Linked DNA regions of Geminicoccus roseus DSM 18922. The protein of the gene in region 1 interacts with the protein of each later gene in a pairwise test. Links are inferred from orthologs where the notes say so. Each region holds a gene or a part of one and is shown in the gene's direction. Other genes may lie near its edges.

Region 1 (9,609 bases):
ACGACCTCCTGCGCGCCAATGACCGCCGGGTGACGATCGAGGAGATCCAGAAGGCCTGTGCCGAGCACTACCAGATGAAGATGTCCGACCTGACCGGGCCGCGCCGTTCCCGCGCAATCGCCCGCCCGCGCCAGGCCGCCATGTATCTGTGCAAGCAGCTGACCCCCCGCTCGCTGCCCGAGATCGGCAAGAAGTTCGGCAACCGCGACCACACCACGGTCATGCATGCCGTCCGGCAGATCGAGAAGCTGGCCGGCGAGGACCGGCAGCTCGCCGACGACATCGAGCTGCTCAAGCGGCGCTTGATGAGCTGACGGTCCGGCGGCAGGATCCATGCCGTTCGTTCCTGCCGTGATCGCTGCCGACAGCGGAGGGAATGCCGGTGTCGGATCGCCCATGAGACACGTCCTTTACGTTTTTTCAGATCCTGGCGTCCCAGGAGCTTGCAAGATTGGCAAGGACCTGCACTGGCCGTCCCGCTTCAAGCAGGCCCGCTGCCACACACCCCGGGGGATCGTTGTCGAGGGCGTGTTCGGCTTTACCACCAAGGTGGACGTCGAGGCGGCTGAACGGGCCGTCCATCGGCTCTTGCCGCTGCATCGGCGACTGGGCGACGTGAACGAGTGGTTCGACCTGCCGGCGGCCGAAGCGATCCGGCGCCTGCAATCCGCCGCTATCATCGATGCATCCTCCGCCGGCCCCGCCGCCCCGCCATCGCTGCCCGCCTCCGCGCGCTTCTACGACGACTGGCGGGACCATCGCCCGGCCGTCGACCGGTTCCGCTGGCAGCTCTGGCTCTTCCGCGAACAGGCACCGGAACAGCGGCTGAAGCTCGCCTATGGCGCGCTGCATGACACTGCCTTCCGCTATGCCTTCACCTACAATCCCTGGCCGGTGCGCCTGGTGGCAGGCTTCGAGCACCGCTCGGCCGTCCCGGCGGAAGACGACGGCAACCGCCGTCCGAATGCCGAAATCCGCGCCGCCTGGGAGGCCGTGCAGCACCGGATGGGCTCGCCCGGCGCCGAAGAAGTGGGTTGGCTCAAGGCTGGAAGCCAGTCCGGCCCTGTTTCGGCGATCCTGCGCGAGTTCCAGATCGTCCCGTTCCGCCTCGATCGGCCGAAGCCGCCGGGCGTCCGTCCCAAGGACAGCAGCGTCGCTGCGCTCGCCATCGGCGCGGTGCCGCCCCAGTCGCGGGTATGCCCCTGTCCGGCGATCTATCCCGCCGAGGGTGCTTCCTGGTCGGGACAGATCCGGTGAGCGGCATCAAGTTCGTCGACCCCTTGTTCAGCCTGGCCGAGGACGAGCGCGTCCTCCTGGAGCGCTGCGTCCACGCCTCCGTGCTGCGCACCGCCTCGCCGCTCAAGGCCCACGAGCGGGTGCGTCTGAGCGAACAGATTGCGACCAGGGCAGCCCTGGCCCTGGTCGCTCAAAGAGACGGCCGGCACCACATCGAGGATGCCAACCTCCGGCGCCGCAACCAGCCGGGATATGATTTTCTGATCGACGGCCGCATTCGGATCCAGCTCAAGGGCAACAGCTTTGTCGAGAGCATCAGCTGGGCGCACACCCCTGATCCGGCCGCGCCCGACCTTGGTTTCGATCTCCTGGTGGCCGCTGACCTGGGCGTGGTTCTGGACGGGCGGGTCGGGCGTCTGGCCGCCAAGCCCATCCCGGTGAAGCCGGTCATCGACTTCTATCTGGTGCCGGGCGACGTGGTCCGCGGCTGGGTGGCGCAGCGCCGGCGTGTGAACGCCCGGGGGGCGCACATCTATCTCTACAAGTACCCGCTGACGCCCGGCACGAGAGAGGACCAGGGCCAGACCCGCGAGCTCGCGGAGTGGCAGGGCCGCTTCGACGTCCTGGACCGCCTGCTGCGGCATTGAACCTGCGGGAACGCACCGATTCCGCCGAAAATTCGTGAACTTAGCGCTGGAGCCTGCTAGCTTCGGCGACCCGGCACGATATTCGTGGACGGGGTTCCGTGATCATTGCGACTTGCCCCGACCATGAAGCTGACCATCGAGCGCGCGCCCCTGCTCAAGTCGCTTGGCTATGTCCAGAGCGTTGTCGAGCGGCGTACGACGATCCCGATCCTGTCCAACGTGCGGCTGGAGGCGCAAGGCGATGAGCTGCTGCTCACCGCCACGGACATGGACCTGACCCTGGTCTCGCGGGAGGCCGCCGAGATTGCCGAGCCCGGCACCACCACGGTGGCGGCGCATACTCTCTACGAGATCGTCCGCCGCCTGGCGGAAGGTGCCGTGATCGAGCTGGAGCAGCCGAACGGCAGCACCGACATGCATCTGCGCTCGGGACGCTCGTCCTTCGTGCTGCCGGCCCTCGCCGCCGACGAGTTCCCGGCGATGAACGAGGAGGACCTGGGCGTCTCCTTCGAGCTGTCCGCGGCAACCTTGCGCAAGCTGTTCGACAAGACCCGTTTCGCGATGTCGAGCGAGGAGACCCGCTACTACCTGAACGGGGTGCATCTCCACGCCACCCGCGGCGAGGGCGCTGCCGCCACGCTGCGCGCGGTCGCCACGGACGGACATCGGCTGGCCCGGGTCGAGACCCCGCTGCCCGAGGGCGCCAAGGGCATCCCGCCGGTGATTGTCCCGAAGAAGACGGTCGGCGAGGTCCGCCGGCTGCTGGACGCCCTGGACCAGGACGCCGAGGTCGGCATCGCCCTTTCGCCCTCGCGGATCCGTTTCCAGATCGGCACCACCGTGCTGGTCTCCCGCCTGATCGACGGCACCTTCCCCGACTACGAGCGGGTGATCCCGCAGGCCAACGACAAGGTGGCCCTGGTCGATGCCAAGGCCTTCGCGGTTGCGATCGACCGGGTCGCGACCGTGGCCACCGACAAGGTCCGGGCGGTCAAGCTCGGGTTCGGCGACGGCAGGGTGGTGGCGTCGGCGGTCAGTGCCGAGGCCGGCCGCGCCCAGGACGAGGTCGACTGCGAACTGTCCGGCGGCGAGATCGAGATCGGCTTCAACGCCCGCTACGTCATGGACATCACCCAGCAGGTCCAAGGCGACACGATCCGCCTGGAGATGGCCAGCGCGGCCTCCCCAACCCTGATTCGTGATCCCGAGGACGTCGCCACCATCTACGTGCTGATGCCGATGCGGGTATGATCCTTTCAGCCAGCGCGCCTGTGGCTGTGGACCGTCCTCCGCAGCCCCTGCCCTGCGCGGTGCGCCGCCTTCACCTGACCGACTTCCGCAATCTCGCCGAAGCCCGCCTGACCCTTCCGGACGGACCCATCGTGCTGTTCGGCGACAATGGCGTCGGCAAGACCAACCTGATGGAGGCTGTCTCGATGCTGGCGCCGGGTCGCGGCCTGCGCCGGGCGCGCGCGGTCGAGCAGGCCCGCCACGGCGGTGCGGGGGGCTGGGCGATCCAGGCGGAGCTGGACGGGCCGGATGGGATTCACCGGATCGCGACCGGGCTGGAGGTGGGGCATGAGCGTCGCCGGTTCCGGCTGGACAGCCAGGACGTTGCGGCGCGCGACGAACTGCCGGCGATCGTGGGCGTGATCTGGCTGACCCCCGCCGAGGACCGGCTGTTCGTGGAATCGCCCTCCGAGCGCCGCCGTTTCCTGGACCGGCTGATCGGTGCCGACGATCCGGCCTATGCCGGCCTGACGAACCGCTACGAGCGGCGGCTGCGCGAGCGCTCCATGGTGCTGCGTGGCGGGCGCCCGGACCCGGTCTGGCTCGCCACGCTGGAAGCCGGCCTGGCCGCCGACGCGGTGGCGATCGCCGCCGTGCGGGCGGAGCGGGTGCGGAGCCTGGATGAGGTGGTGGCGCAGAGCCAGGGGGCGTTTCCGACTGTGCGGCTGCAGCTGGCGGGCGATCTCGAGACGCTGCTGGAGGACCGCCCGGCCCTGGACGTCGAGGAGGAAGTGGCGGCCAGGCTCGCCCGCAGCCGCGACGCCGATCGGGAAGCCGGCGGCGCCTCGATCGGGCCGCACCGCAGCGATCTGGTCGCGATCGATGCGGAGACCACCACACCGGCGGCGCGCTGCTCGACCGGGCGGCAGAAGGCGCTGCTCGTTTCCATCGTCCTGGGCGAGATCGCGCGCAAGCGCCGGGTCGGCACGCTGATCCCGATCCTCCTGCTCGATGAGGCCACCGCTCACCTGGACAGCGTCCGCCGCGCCGCCCTGTTCGAACGCATCACCGAAGCGCCCGGCCAGACCTGGCTTTCCGGCACCGACCACGCGCCGTTCGCGCCTCTGCGCGACAAGGCGGCCTTCTTCCACCTGCAGCAGGGCGACCTCGCCGATCATGTCTGACACGCCCATCATCCCCGCGATTTACGACGCCAGCTCGATCAAGGTGCTGGAGGGCCTGGAGGCCGTGCGCAAGCGGCCGGGCATGTATATCGGCGACACCGACGACGGCTCCGGCCTGCACCACATGGTGTTCGAGGTGGTCGACAACGCCATCGACGAGGTGCTGGCCGGTCATGCCACCAAGGTCGAGGTGATCCTCAACGCCGACGGCTCCTGCACGGTGATCGACGATGGTCGCGGCATTCCGGTCGACCTGCACGCCGAGATGGGCGTGTCGGCAGCCGAGGTGATCATGACCGTGCTCCACGCCGGCGGGAAGTTCGACAAGAACTCCTACAAGGTCTCGGGCGGCCTGCATGGGGTTGGCGTCTCGGTGGTGAACGCCTTGTCCGACCGGCTCGACCTGACCGTCTGGCGCGACGGCTACGAGCATTTCATCCGCTTTGTGGAAGGTGGCCGCGCGGAGGCGCCCCTCGAGGTGGTCGGCCCCTCCGAGGGCCGCCGCGGCACCCAGGTGACCTTCTACCCCTCGCCTTCGGTGTTCACCGGGGTGGAGTTCTCGTTCGAGCAGCTTGCCCACCGCCTGCGTGAGCTGGCCTTCCTGAATTCCGGGGTCGAGATCCTGATGCGCGACCTGCGGGGCGAGGAGCCGCGCGAGGAGCGTCTGTTCTACGAAGGCGGCCTGGCGGCCTTCACGACCTGGCTGGACCGTTCGCGCACGCCTGTGGTCAAGCCGCCGATCACCGTGGGCGGCGAGCGCGACGGCATCGCGGTCGAGGTCGCGATGCAGTGGAACGACGGCTACCACGAGGTCTGCCTTTGCTTCACCAACAACATCCCCCAGCGTGACGGCGGCACCCATCTGCAGGGCTTCCGCCAGGCGTTGACCCGCGTGCTCAACAAGTACGCGGAAGACAGCGGCACCCTGAAGCGCGAGAAGGTGGCGCTGTCTGGGGATGACATGCGCGAGGGCATGACCGCGGTGCTCTCGGTCAAGGTGCCGGATCCGAAGTTCTCCTCGCAGACCAAGGACAAGCTGATCTCTTCGGAGGTCACCCCGATCGTGCAGAACCTGGTCGGTGATGCGCTGTCGCGCTGGCTGGAGGAGCATCCCGCCGAGGCCAAGATCATCATGGGCAAGGTGGTGGAAGCCGCCACCGCGCGCGAGGCGGCCAGGCGGGCCCGGGAACTGACCCGGCGCAAGGGTGCGCTCGACATCGCCAACCTGCCGGGCAAGCTGGCCGACTGCCAGGAGCGCGATCCGTCCAAATCCGAGCTGTTCCTGGTCGAGGGCGACAGCGCCGGCGGCTCGGCCAAGCAGGGTCGCGACCGCCAGTTCCAGGCGATCCTGCCGCTGCGCGGCAAGATTCTGAACGTCGAGCGGGCGCGGGTCGACAAGATCCTGGGGAGCCAGGAGATCGGCACGCTGATCACGGCGCTTGGCACCGGCATTCGCGACGACTTCGACATCGCCAAGCTGCGCTACCACCGCATCGTCATCATGACCGACGCGGACGTGGACGGCTCGCACATCCGCACCCTGCTGCTCACCTTCTTCTACCGGCACCTGCCGGCGTTGATCGAGGCCGGGCATCTCTACATCGCGCAGCCGCCGCTCTACCGGATCAAGCGCGGCAGCAAGGAACTCTACCTCAAGGACGACGCGGCGCTGGAGGATCACCTGCTGGCCACCGTGCGCGGCGAGGTGCAGATCCAGGGTGCCGATGAGCGACAGCTCGATGAGGCGGAAACCGGCCGCGTGTTCGATCTCGCCCGCCAGGCATCCCAGGCGATCCGCAGCCTGGCGCGGCGCCATCCCCCGGAACTGGTGGAGGCGCTCGCCTCGACCCGGCTGGTTGGCGCCGAGGGCCAGCCGGGCCTGGAGCAGGGGCAGGCGCTCGCCCATCACCTGGTGGTGGCCGGCAGCGGCCACTGGCAGGCCACCCTGGATGTCGACGGCATCCTGATCATGCACCGCACCCGTGGCGAGCGGCGCGAGCGCTGGCGGATCGAGACCGCCTTCCTTCGCTCCCACGAGGCGCGCCGGGTCGCCCAGCTCATGGACGAGCTTGTGTCGATCTGGGGCGAACATCCGACGCTGGTTCATGACGAGCAGGTCCAGCCGATCAGCGGTCCTCTGTTCCTGATGGAGCGGGTCGCCACGCTCGGTCGCAAGGGCATGCAGATCCAGCGCTACAAGGGGCTGGGCGAGATGAACCCGGAGCAGCTCTGGGAGACCACGCTGGACCCGACCAAGCGCTCGATGGTGCAGGTTCGGATCGACCATGCCGACGAGGCCGACGAGGTGTTCACCACCCTGATGGGCGACGTGGTCGATCCACGCCGCGAGTTCATCCAGAGCAATGCGTTGCGGGTCGTGAACCTGGACATCTGACCGGCGACGTGGATCGGGCGGGACATGGCGCTGGCTCGGAACGGCTGCCCCGTGGCACCCTCGCCACGGTGATGGGTTGCGAGGGCTGCGTCATGTCGGCCGCATGACGGGCGGGTTCAAAACAGCTAGGGCTCGCTTCATGAGTCGGTCCGGAGCGGCACGGTTGAGAAACGGACCTCCGTGCCTGCAGGCGCAGAACCACTGGTTGATCGACATGAGCCAGGAGCCCTTCCATATTGGCTCACGTCACCACAAGGTCCTGGACCAGAACGAACAACAGGCTGCTAAGTAGAAGAGGAAGCATTCATGGCCCTTATCAACGGCACGCAGGGCGACGACAACCTGGTCGGCACGCCTGAGAACGACGAGATCCATGGCCTGGGCGGCAACGACGGCATTGCCGCCGGGGCCGGCAATGACTTCGTCTTCGGCGAGGACGGCAACGACCAGCTCAATGGCGAGGGCGGCAACGACGTCATCTTCGGCGGTATCGGCAACGATACGGCCTTCGGCGCGGCGGGCAACGACGTGCTGGAGGGCCAGGCCGGCGATGATGACCTGTACGGCAACAACGGCGACGACACGATCCGCGGCGGCGACGGCCGCGACCGCATGTTCGGCCAGGACGGCAACGATGTGATCATCGGCGGCCTTGGCGACGACCGCTTCTATGGCGGCAATGGCAGCGACATCATGGCGGGCGGCGACGGCAACGACATTGCCCATGGCGACCGGGTCATCGCCAACGTCACGCCCACCGTGGGTGCCGCCGACCGGATCTTCACCGGCAATGGCAACGACGAGATCTATGGCGAGTTCGGCGACGACAACATCGACGGCGGCAATGGTGACGACCTGATCTATGGCGGCAGCGTCGAGATCGTGGAGAACACCGGCAACGATGTCGGCACCGGCGGCGACGGCAACGACACGATCTTTGCCGGCGACGGCGACGACCGCTTCTTCGGTGCGGTCGGCGACGACATCCTCAACGGCGAGGCCGGCAATGACGGCCTGTTCGGCGGGCTCGGCAACGACACCGTCGATGGCGGCGAAGGCAACGACGAGCTGGACGGCAAGCAGGGCGACGACACCCTGCTGGGCGGGCTCGGCGACGACCGGATGACCGGCGGCGACGGCAACGACATCCTGGACGGCGGCGACGGCATCGACACGCTGATCGGCCAGGGCGGCAACGACACCATGACCGGTGGCGCTGGCGCCGACAGCTTCGTGGTGCTGCGCGCCGAGGGCGAGGCCGACACCATCACCGACTTCGAGGTGGGATCCGACCTGATCGCGCTGCGCGGGGCCGGCAACACCGTGGAGAACGCCATCGCCAACGCGACCGTGGTCGAGGGCAGCACCGTGCTCAATCTCGGCCTCAACCACACCGTGACGCTCACCGGCGTCACCGGCGTGGACACGAGCTGGTTCGGCTGAGCCGGAAGCGTCCAACGCCGATGTGATGGAGAGCCTCGGTCGTCCCTGGACCGCCGGGGCTTCTTCATGACCGGTGATGGACCGCCGTAATCTCGACTGTTCCGGCAGGCGAGAGGCAGATCGATATCCGGATGACGGACGGGCCAGGATCGCCGCAGGCCCGACCCTACGGGAACCCCCGAAATCGAGCCGGCGGCACGCCCCAAGAGAAGCGACGAGGAGAATCCCATGGCGATCATCAACGGTACCGAGGGCAGAGACAATCTCTACGGCACCTCCGGTGACGACGTCATCCGCGGCTTCGGAGAACTGGACCGGATCTTCTCGCGGCTGGGCGATGACTTCGTGATCGGTGGCGATGGTGCCGACCGGATCTACGGCGGCGGCGGCTCCGACATCCTCTGGGGCGGCGAAGGCAACGACATCATCTTCACCGATCGGGAAGAGGTGCTGGTGGTGCCGACCGAAGGTGCTGCCGACCGGGTCTACGCGGGCAACGGCGACGACCAGGTCTATGGCGAGTATGGCGACGACTATATCGATGGCGGAGCCGGCAACGACATCATCCATGGCGGCTTCACCGGCGATGACATCATCACCGGCGGTGACGGCGACGACGAGATCTTCGGCTACCGGGGCACCGACCTGATCTTCGGCGCGGCCGGAAACGACTACATCAACGGCGATGGCGATCCCTGGACCACCGATGGCGACAACCGCCTCTATGGCGGCATCGGCGACGACGTGATCGAGGCAGCCGAGGGCAACGACCTGCTGGATGGCGGGTCGGGCAACGACAAGCTCTCCAGCGGAGCCGGCAACGACATCCTCACCGGCGGCAACGGCGACGACGTGCTCGACGGTGGCGAAGGCGACGACGAGCTGAACGGCCAGTTCGGCAACGACATCATGACCGGCGGCGACGGTGCCGACACCTTCGTGATCCTGCGGGTGGACGGCGAATCCGACACGATCACCGACTTCCAGGCAGGCATCGACAAGCTCGACCTGCGCGGGGCCGGCAACACCGCCGATGCGGCGATCGCAAGCGCCCAGGTTGTAGACGGCTCTACCGTTCTGACGCTCGGGGAAAGCCACCTGTTGACGCTGACCGGAGCCACCGGGGTGGATGCCAGCTGGTTCGTTTGAGCTGGCGGGGACGGACCGCCTCTCTGGCGCCGGCGGCTGCGGCATGGCGGCAACAGAGAGGGCGGCGTTCCTGAAACATGTCACCGCTCCCTGCGTCCATCATCGAATCCGGCCCGTACCTGCGCTACGTATCCAGCAAAGACCACCCGGTCCTGGAACGCACCAGAGCACCAGGCTGCTGGTGTAGATCCGAACGCCTCACGACCAGACGAACAGGTACCCCTTCATGGCGCTCATCAACGGCTCCCTTGGCGACGACCTGGATCCGGCTCTGGCCGGCACCAACCAGGCAGACGAGATCCATGGCCTGACCGGTGACGACCGC
Region 2 (9,742 bases), 110 kb from region 1 along the record:
AGCCTGGGTAGATCTCGACGCCCATGGCCTCGGCCTGCTCGGCCAGCCAGCGGCACAGAACGCCCAGCGAGATGATGTAGTTGCCATGGTTGTGCATGGGCGGCGGCGTGGGCAGGCGGCGGGCACCCTTCTCGGTCAGGAGCAGGAACTGGTCGTCGGTGACCTCGGTCTCCACCGGCGCGCCCATGCTCTTCCAGTCGGGCAGGAGCTCGTTCAGGGAGCGCGGCTCCAGCACCGCCCCGGACAGGATGTGGGCGCCGACCTCCGCGCCCTTCTCGATGATGCAGACCGAGAGGTCGTCGCCGGCAAGCTGCTTGAGGCGGATCGCGCAGGCGAGGCCGGACGGCCCGGCGCCCACGATCACCACGTCGTAGGCCATCTGCTCGCGTTCCATGCCCGTTCCTTCCCTGCAGGTCCCGACGGCCACGCCTCCAGCGCTGCCTCGACTGGGGGTAGCACGCGCCCGCCCACGTTTGAAGCGATCTGGGAGAGCGAAAAATCTACGGCGTGAGCGTGGGTTAGCGGAAGCGCACGAGTAACCAGACGGTTACGGTGGCGCCCAGCCACATGAGGAGTCCGCCAAGCCCGCCCGTGGTCCGGATGTTGCCGCCAAGCTCGGCCAGCAGCTCCGGGGCCAGGCGCTTGAGGGCGAATGCCAGGATGAAGCCGCCCAGCAGGAACACCGCCAGGGTGAGCAGGCGCAGCTTCCAGGTCTCGGTCGCGGACAGGGTCGCCGCCTTGCCGACCAGCTCGTCCGCCGGAACGTCGCCGAGCGCTCCCAGCGCCAGCTCCTCGCCCTGCTCGTCCGCCAGGGTGGTGAGGCGCCCGTCCTGCGCCCGGCCGATCAGGGTCACCCTGGCGAGCGGCACCGACCGGTAGCGCAACCGGATGTCGCCGGGCGCCGGCCGGTCCGGGTCGCCGGACCACCACCAGTCGCTGCCCCGGGAGAACGGGCCGAGCTCGCTGAGCTCGATCCGGTCGGGCAGGCGCACCGGCTCCGTCGCCCGGATCGCGTGCCAGAGCGCATGGTCGGCGCTCCAGGCGCCCAGCCGGGGCGAGGGCGCCAGGAACCGCTCGCTTTCCAGGCGCAGGGGCGGGTTGGGGTGGGCGCCGCCCCCGTCGCGGAACCGGCTGGAATCGATCCGGCTGGCCGACCAGACCAGATGGTAGCGCAGGTCCCGGCCGCCCTGGGTGACGATCTCCTCCTCCCGCCACTGGGCGGTCTCGACGATCCGGTCCAGGCGCAGGACTGGGAAGCTCTTATCGAGCGCCGGCTCGCGGACATGGCCGTCGGCGCTGACCGGGCCGGCGACCCGCAGGATCTCGCCCTCCAGCGCCGGCTCGACCTCCTGATGGCCGGCCTCGACCAGCTCGGCCTGCACCAGGCCGCGCAGGTCGGCACCGGCCCCGGCGCGCCGTTCGTTCCAGACGGTCGCCAGCGCCGCCGCGACCACCAGGAGCAGGCCGACGACGAGCGGCACGATCGACTTGCTCAACTTGCGGCTCCCATGCGAGTTGCCGGTGGCGATACGGGCGAAGACAGGATCTGGTGGCGAGGAACAGGGTGGACGAGGAGAAGATCCGTCGCGGCATGCAGGAATTGGCTGCGCGTGACCCGCAGGTCGCGGCGTTGCGCGCCAGGATCGGCGACCCGCCCCCGCGCATCCAGCCGCCGGGCTTCGCCACGCTCCTGCAGATCATGACCGCCCAGCAGATCTCGACCAAGGCGGCTGCGGCGATCTGGCGGCGGCTGGAGGAGGCGGCGGGGGAGCGTCCCGACCATCACTGGCTGGCGGCGCAGACGGTCGAGACCCTGCGGGCCTGCGGCATGGGGCGGCGCAAGATCGACCATGCCCGGGCCATGGCCGCGGCCGTGCTGGACGGGGCGCTCGACCTGGACGGGCACGACCTGGCCAGCGAGGCGGAAATCATCGCCCAGATCGTGGCGGTGCCGGGCTTCGGGCGCTGGAGTGCCGACATCTACCTCCTGTTCGCGCTCGGCCGGGTTGACGTGTTCCCCGCCGACGACCTGGCGATGCAGATCGCCTACCAGCGCCTGCGCGGCCTGGAAGCCCGCCCGAGCGCCAAGGCGCTGCGCGCGATGGTGGCGGACTGGGCGCCCTGGCGTGGGGTGGGGGCACTGTTCCTCTGGCATTACTACGGTGCCACCACCCTCGAAGCCGCCGGCTGAACTCACCCGGCGGCGGATCCGCAACGTCAGAGCAAGCCGCTTCATCGTCCATGTCCGATCGTGGTAGGGGATCCTGAACGGATCGGGCCGGAGCGGGCCAGGCCGGGCAGCGCGGAACGCGATGCTGCGCTCAGCCGGCTCTGGGACGCCCGGTGCGTTTGCCCTTGGTCGGAACGAGGCCGGATGCTCGGCAGGCAGGTATCATGGTGCCGGCGGGAACGGGTGCCGCCGCGGACGGTGCGCGGCGAGAAGTTCCTCCGGCATGATCCGGGCGGCTCCTGCGCATGAGCGGCCGGACGGCGTGCGGCCGTATCACCATCTGCATCATCAACTATAACGGGGCCGGCCATCTGCCAGCGACCCTGGCCTCGGTGCAAGCGCATGCCGAGGCGGACGCGGAGATCCTGCTGGTCGACAACGCCTCCGCCGACGGCAGCCCGGAACTCGCGGTCCAGCTGTGCCCCGGCCTGCGCGTCCTGGCGCTGCCAACCAATCTGGGCCCGGCCGGGGCGCGCAATGCCGGGTTCGCCGCCGCCGGCTGCGACCGGATCCTGTTCCTGGACAACGATGTCCGGCTGACCGGCTCCACCCTGGCGATGCTGGGCGAGACCCTGGATGCCCGGCCGGAGGCGCTGGTGGCGGTTCCCAGGGTCCTCTACGAGCGGCAGCCGGCGGTGATCCAGTACGAGAGCGCCGACTGCCACTTCCTGGGGCTGATGATCCCGCGCCATGCCGACCGCGAGGCCGCCAGCGTCGCCGCCATTCCCGCACCGACCGGTTCGGTGGTGACCGCCTGCTTCCTGATCGACCGCGGCCGCTGGCGCGGCGCGGTGCCGTTCGACGAGGATTTCGGCTTCAACCTCGAGGACCATGATTTCGGGGTGCGCGCCCGCTTGCTCGGCCACGAGCTGTGGATCGACCCGCGCGCGGTGGTGCTGCATGGCCAGGGCACCCGCGGCCTGTCCTACCGCCCCGGCATGACCGCGTCGCCGCAGCGCGTGTTCTTCCTAGTGCGCAACCGCTGGTTCGTGGTCGCCAAGAGCTATTCCGGCCGCTCGATCTGCCTCCTGCTGCCGGCCTTGTGCCTGTACGAGCTGGCGCAGCTGGGCTTTCTGAGCGCCTCGGGCATGCGGCCGGCCTGGTGGGCGGCGCTGCGCTCGCTGCGCTCGGCCTGGCCGGCCCTGCGGGAGAAGCGCCGCCTGGTGCAGTCGACCCGCAAGGTCGCCGACCGCGCGATCTTCCGGCACGGGCCGCTGCCCCTGACCGGCTGGGTGCGGCTCGGCCGGCGCAAGAAGGCGGCGGTGTGGCTCCTGGAAGGCGCCCTGAACGGCCATTTCCTCTGCGTGCGACGGTTCCTGTGACGATGGCGACAATGCCCGAACGACGCCCGGTGATCATGATCGGCATCGATGCCGCCGACCGCGGCCTGGTCCGCCGGCTGATGGCAGAGGGGCGGATGCCGGTGCTGGCCGGGCTGGAGAAGCGCGGCCAGAGCGGCGGCCTCGCCACCGTGGCCGGGGCGTATGCCGGCGGGGTCTGGCCCAGCTTCTATACCGGGCGCCCGGTGGAGCGGCACGGCATCTACCACAACAAGCTCTGGCGCGCCCGGGCGATGCGGATCGAGGTGCCGAGCGAGGCCTGGCTGCCGGACCGGCCGTTCTACGAGCGGGTCGCCGCGGCGGGGCTGCGGGTGGCCGCCATCGACATGCCGATGGTGGTGGGCGAGCCGCGGGTCGGCGCCGAAGGGATCTATCTCGGCGGCTGGGGCACCCACGACCTGATCTCCCGGGCCGCCTCGCCGCCCGGCCTGTGGCGGGACCTCAAGCGGCGCCACGGCCCGCCGGCGATGGAGGTGGAGCAATTCGGCCTGCAGGACGCTGGCGGCCTCGACCGGCTGCGCGGCCAGCTCCTGCGCGCCACCGACCAGATGGCGGCGATCGCGGCTGACCTCCTCAAAGACAGGCGGTTCGACCTGGCCTGCCTGGTGTTCGGCGCCAGCCACCGCGGCGGGCACTATCTCTGGGACCTGTCGCAGGTCGACACGCGTAGCCTGGACGACGACGCGCGGGCGCGGCTGGAGGGGGCGCTGGCCGAGATCTACCAGCGCATCGACCAGGCGATCGGCCAAGTCCTGGAGGCGGCCGACCCGGCGGCGCGGGTGATGGTGTTCGCGCTGCACGGGATGGAGAAGAACCACGGCATGGCCGACCATTTCCCCGATTTGATGGCGGCGATGGACGCGGCGGAGAGCGGCAAAACAGCGAAGCGCGGGCTGCTCTACCGGATCAAGCGGCGGATCCCGTTCCACTGGATCCGGCCGGTCCTGGCGCGGCTGCCGGCGGAGGTCGGCCACCGCCTGGCGTCGATCTGGTCGGCTCGGATGCTGGACTGGCGCGCCACCACCCATTTCCCGATGCCGGTGGACCTTGCCGGCTATGTGCGGATCAACCTGCAGGGCCGCGAGCGCGACGGCATCGTTCCCCCGGGCGATGCCTACGAGGAGCTGTGCGCGCGGCTGGAGGAGCGCCTGTCCGGGCTGCGCGACGCGGACACCGGGCGCAGCCTGGTGGCGGCCGTGGAGCGGCCGTGGAGCCGCACACCCGGGCCGGCCGAGCAGCGCGACCTGCTACCCGACCTCCTGGTGCGCTGGAGCCCGGCGGGAGCGGAACCGGTGCGCCGCATCGCCTGCGACGTCCTGCCGGGCTTTGTCCATGACCTGCCCAAGCACTTCCCCTCCGGCCGGGCCGGCAACCATCGTGCGGAGGCCTGGTTCGTGGCGGCGGGGCCGGGCATTGAGGCCGGCAGCGGGCCGGAGGGCGGGTCGATCGTCGACCTGGCGCCGACCGCGCTGGCCCTGCTGGGCCTGCCGCCGGACCCTTCGATGAGCGGGCGGGCCCTGGCGCTGCACGGAAGCGAGCTGGCGGCGTGATCGTCGACGCGCGCAGTCTTTCCGACGGGACCCGGATCGAAGCCGACCATGTGGTGGTGGGGGGCGGGCCCGCCGGCATCGTGCTCGCGATGGAACTGGCGGGCAGGGGGCTGGACGTCTGCCTCCTGGAGGCCGGCGGGCTCGGCCATGACCGAGCAGCCCAGGCCCTGGCCGGGGGAACGGTCATCGGCGACCCTTATCCGCCGCTGCGCGACACCAGGCTGGTGGCGCTGGGCGGGGCCTCGCAGGTCTGGGCAGGATGGTGCCGGGCGCTCGACCCGGTCGACTTCGCCGCCTGCCCGCAGCTCGGCCGGCCCGGATGGCCGATCGACCGGGAGGCGCTGATGCCGTTCTACCGGCGCGCCGCCCCCTGGTTCGGCCTTGGCGGGTTCGACGACGACGTCCCGGCCTGGCAGGCGCGAAGCGGCACACGCGCCCTGGACCTCGACCGGACCATGTTCACGCCCGCTTTGTTCCAGCAGAGCAGGCTGCGGTTCGGCACGGCCTATCGCGAGGCGCTGGCGGCCATGCCGAGCCTGCGGGTTTATCTGCACGCCCCGGTGGAGCGCGCCTTTGCCCATCCGGACAGCGACCGGATCGACCATCTGTCGGTCCGAACGCTGAACGGGCGCCGGCTGGAGGTGGCCGGCCGGCAGTTCGTCCTGGCGGCCGGCGGGGTGGAGAATCCCCGCCTGCTGCTGGCCTCGGGCGACGATCCGGCCCAGGCGATCGGCAACCGGCACGGCCAGGTCGGGCGCTGGTTCACCGAGCACGCCTTTGTCGAGGCAGGCTTCCTGGAGCTGGACGACCCGGCGCCGGACATGGGGTTCTATTTCAGCCAGGGCGCCGACCGGACCCGGGGCGGCTTCGCGGTCTCGCCGGGCCCGCAGGCGCGCGACCGGCTGCTCCAGGGCGTGATCTGCCTGAAATCCGCCGACGAGAGCCACGAGGTTTTCGACGACCCCGCGGTGAAGGCGATGATCGAGCGGGTCGAGCAGTGGCGGGGGCGCAAGGTGCCGGGCAGCGCCGGCGGCTCGCTGCGGACGGCGCTTCGCCGGCCGGACCGGCTCCTGGTCGCGATCAGAGAGCGGATGCGGCGCAACGGTCCCCCCGCCCGGCGCTGGCGGACCCGCGGCCTGTTCGAGTGCCAGCCGCGCGGGGAAAACGCCGTGCGGCTGTCGGCGGCCAAGGACGCGCTGGGGCGGCCGCTGGCGGAGGTTTCCTGGCGGATGAGCGAGCTGGACGTGGCGAGCATCCGGGGCGCGCACGAGGCGCTCGACCGGGCGCTCCAGTCAGCGGGGCTCGGCCGGCTGGAGATCCGGGTGCCGCCCGACGATGCCGCCTGGCGCGACGCCGCCGCCGAGGGCGCCAAGCACCCGATGGGCGGCACCCGCATGCACGACGCTCCCGGGGCGGGCGTGGTCGACCGCGACCTGAAGGTGCACGGGATGCACAATCTCCACGTGGTCGGCAGCTCGGTGTTCCCGACCGGCGGCTACGCCAACCCGACCCTGACCATCGTGGCGCTGGCGATCCGGCTGGCCGACCGCCTGGCGGAGCAGGCCCACCTGCGCTGAGCCGGCCGGTGTGGACGGACCGGCGAAGCTGGCACCTGACGCGTCCGCCTGCTAGAAGGCAGGCGCGCTCGGGCATCGACGCCCGCCGGCGCCGTTTGCCGTTCCTTCACATCGTCAGAGATCACCGACCTTGGCAACCGAGCAGTCGCGCCCCTTCGACATCGTCCCCATCGAAGAGGAGATGAGGAAAAGCTACCTCGATTACGCGATGAGCGTGATCGTGTCGCGCGCGCTGCCCGATGTCCGCGATGGCCTGAAGCCGGTGCAGCGCCGGATCCTCTTCTCCATGAAGGAGAACGGGTTCGATCCCGGCAAGCCGCACCGCAAGTCCGCGCGCATCGTCGGCGACGTGATGGGTAAGTACCATCCGCACGGCGACAGCGCGATCTACGACGCAATGGTGCGCATGGCGCAGCCCTTCTCGCTGCGCCTGCCGCTGATCGACGGCCAGGGCAATTTCGGCTCGCAGGACGACGACCCGCCGGCGGCGATGCGCTACACCGAGGCGCGCCTGTCGCGCGCCGCCCTATCGGTTATCGGCGAGATCGACGAGGACACGGTCGACTTCCGGCCGAACTACGACGAGAGCGCCGAGGAACCCTCGGTCCTGGCGGCGGGCTTCCCGAACCTCCTGGTGAACGGGGCGGGCGGCATCGCGGTCGGCATGGCAACCAACATCCCGCCGCACAATCTGGGCGAGATCATCGACGCCTGCATCGCGCTGATCGACAATCCGTCGATCGAGCTGGCCGAGATCATGGAGATCGTGCCCGGGCCGGACTTCCCGACCGCCGGCATCATCCTGGGCCGCGGCGGCATCATGACCGCCTACCAGAACGGCCGCGGCAGCATCCTGATCCGCTCCAAGACCCATGTGGAGGAGGTCCGCAAGGACCGGCCGGCGATCATCATCACCGAGGTTCCCTACCAGGTGAACAAGGCGCGGATGGTCGAGCGGATCGCGGAGGTGGTGCGCGACAAGAAGGTTGAGGGCATCGCCGACCTGCGCGACGAGAGCGACCGGCAGGGCATCCGGGTCGTCATCGAGCTCAAGCGCGACGCCGACCCGGACGTCGTGCTGAACCAGCTCTGGCGCTACACGCCGGTGCAGACCTCGTTCGGCATCAACATGGTCTCGCTGGTGGGCGGCCGGCCCACCACCATGGGCCTGATCGAGATCCTCAAGGCGTTCCTGGAGTTCCGCGAGGAAACGATCCTGCGGCGCTCGGCCCATCGCCTGGGCCAAGCGCGCAGCAAGATCCATGGCCTGATCGGCCTGGTGATCGCGGTGCTCAACATCGACGAAGTGATCGCGCTGATCCGCTCGTCCAAGGATTCGGCCGAGGCGCGCACCCGGCTGATGGCGCGGGACTGGCCGTCGGCCGACATCCTGCCGCTCCTGGAGCGCGCCGAGGCCGGGCTGGTCGATGTGCCGCCGCCCTCGGAGACCTATACCCTGTCGGAAGCGCAGGCCCGCGCGATCCTGGCCCTGCAGCTGCAGCGCCTGACCGCGCTTGCGCGCGACGAGCTGGTCGAGGACGTCGAGAAGCTGGCGGTCGACATCGGCGAGCTGTTGCGCATCCTCAACGACCGCGGCCGCCTGCTCGAGGTGATGCGCGAGGAGATGCTGGACATCCGCAGCCGGTTCGCGGACCCCAGGCGCAGCGTCATCGACATGTTCAGCGAGCTGGACCAGGACATCGAGGACCTGATCCAGCGCGAGGACATGGTCGTCACCGTCACCCATGCCGGCTACGTCAAGCGCGTGCCGCTGGTGACCTACCGGGCGCAGCGCCGGGGCGGCAAGGGCCGGGCGGGCATGCGCACGCACGAGGACGACGTGGTCACCCGGCTGTTCGTGGCGGTCACCCACACGCCGGTCCTGTTCTTCACCACGCGCGGCCGGGTCTACAAGCTCAAGGTCTACAAGCTGCCGCTGGGCAACCCCCAGGCGCGCGGCCGGGCGATGATCAACCTGTTCCCGGCGATGGAGGAGGGCGAGGCGATCTCGGCGGTGCTGCCGCTGCCCGAGGACGAGAGCACCTATGGCGACCTCTCGATCGTGTTCGCCACCGCGTCCGGCAAGGTCCGCCGCAACGACCTGTCCGACTTCATCCGGGTGCCGTCCAACGGCAAGATCGCCATGGGGCTGGACGAGGGCGACCGGCTGGTCGGCGTGGACGTCTGCGACGACAGCCACGACATGATGCTGGCGGCGCGCGGCGGCCGGGCGGTGCGCTTCCCGGTGGAGAGCCTGCGCGTGTTCAAGTCGCGGGCCTCGGAAGGCGTGCGCGGCATGGACCTGGGCGAGGACGGCGAGGTCGTCTCGATGTCGATCCTCCGCCATATCGAGCTGCCGATCGACCAGCGCGACGCCTATCTCAAGATCTCCAGCGCGCGGCGGCGGGCCGAGGGCGAGGAGGTCGAGAACGGCAACGGCGACGTGCCGGTCGACCTGGAGGAGGAGCTGATCCAGAAGCTGCAGGCGGAGGAGCAGCTCCTGCTCACCGTCACCCGCAACGGCTTCGGCAAGCGCACCTCGGCCTACGAGTACCGGATCACCAACCGGGGCGGGCAGGGCGTCATCAACATCGAGACCTCGCCGCGCAACGGCCCGGTCGCCGCGACCTTCCCGGTCAACGATGCCGACCAGCTCATGCTGATGACCGACAAGGGCAAGCTGATCCGCATGCCGGTCGCCGGGATCCGCATCACCGGGCGCAACACCCAGGGCGTGCGCCTGTTCAACGTCGACGAGGACGAGCACGTCGTCGCGGCGGTTCGTCTCATGGATGCCGCGGACGACGAGGAGAACGGCGAGGCGATCGAGCCGATCGCGGAATGAGCGCGGCACCTGGCGGGGACGCCGGTGGCGGCGGGGAGCATGCCATGACCAGAGCACGCGTCGGCATCTATCCCGGGACCTTCGACCCCCTGCACAACGGCCATATGGACGTGATCCGCCGGGCGACCTGCCTGGTGGACCGCCTGATCGTCGGCTGTGCGGTCAATGCCGGCAAGGAGCCGCTGTTCTCCCTCGACGAC

The links.
Region 2: the proteins of gyrB (region 1) and gyrA interact in binary tests that used the Escherichia coli proteins (3 or more experiments, as listed by UniProt). The link is inferred for Geminicoccus roseus DSM 18922 from one-to-one orthologs.

Annotation. Positions count from the first base shown.
Region 1 is NZ_KE386572.1:4,860,726-4,870,334, forward strand. Bases 3,890-6,990 are described here. They hold gyrB (DNA topoisomerase (ATP-hydrolyzing) subunit B), read left to right. Parts: upstream 3,890-4,289; coding sequence 4,290-6,692; downstream 6,693-6,990. Other genes in these bases: recF (DNA replication/repair protein RecF), read left to right, coding at 3,890-4,297. Also shown: chromosomal replication initiator protein DnaA, read left to right, coding at 1-314; GEMRO_RS0123955 (GIY-YIG nuclease family protein), read left to right, coding at 397-1,257; GEMRO_RS0123960 (hypothetical protein), read left to right, coding at 1,254-1,883; dnaN (DNA polymerase III subunit beta), read left to right, coding at 2,007-3,134; more of recF, read left to right, coding at 3,161-3,889; GEMRO_RS31510 (calcium-binding protein), read left to right, coding at 6,999-8,135; GEMRO_RS31515 (calcium-binding protein), read left to right, coding at 8,364-9,284; GEMRO_RS31520 (calcium-binding protein), read left to right, coding at 9,511-9,609. UniProt on the Escherichia coli protein: DNA gyrase negatively supercoils closed circular double-stranded DNA in an ATP-dependent manner to maintain chromosomes in an underwound state.
Region 2 is NZ_KE386572.1:4,977,149-4,986,890, reverse strand. The notes cover bases 6,509-9,742. They hold gyrA (DNA gyrase subunit A), read left to right. Parts: upstream 6,509-6,878; coding sequence 6,879-9,542; downstream 9,543-9,742. Other genes in these bases: coaD (pantetheine-phosphate adenylyltransferase), read left to right, coding at 9,587-9,742; GEMRO_RS0124450 (FAD-dependent oxidoreductase), read left to right, coding at 6,509-6,697. Outside these bases: GEMRO_RS0124475 (electron transfer flavoprotein-ubiquinone oxidoreductase), read right to left, coding at 1-394; GEMRO_RS0124470 (TMEM43 family protein), read right to left, coding at 519-1,496; GEMRO_RS0124465 (DNA-3-methyladenine glycosylase family protein), read left to right, coding at 1,550-2,191; GEMRO_RS0124460 (glycosyltransferase family 2 protein), read left to right, coding at 2,476-3,552; GEMRO_RS0124455 (alkaline phosphatase family protein), read left to right, coding at 3,564-5,120; more of GEMRO_RS0124450, read left to right, coding at 5,117-6,508. UniProt on the Escherichia coli protein: A type II topoisomerase that negatively supercoils closed circular double-stranded (ds) DNA in an ATP-dependent manner to maintain chromosomes in an underwound state.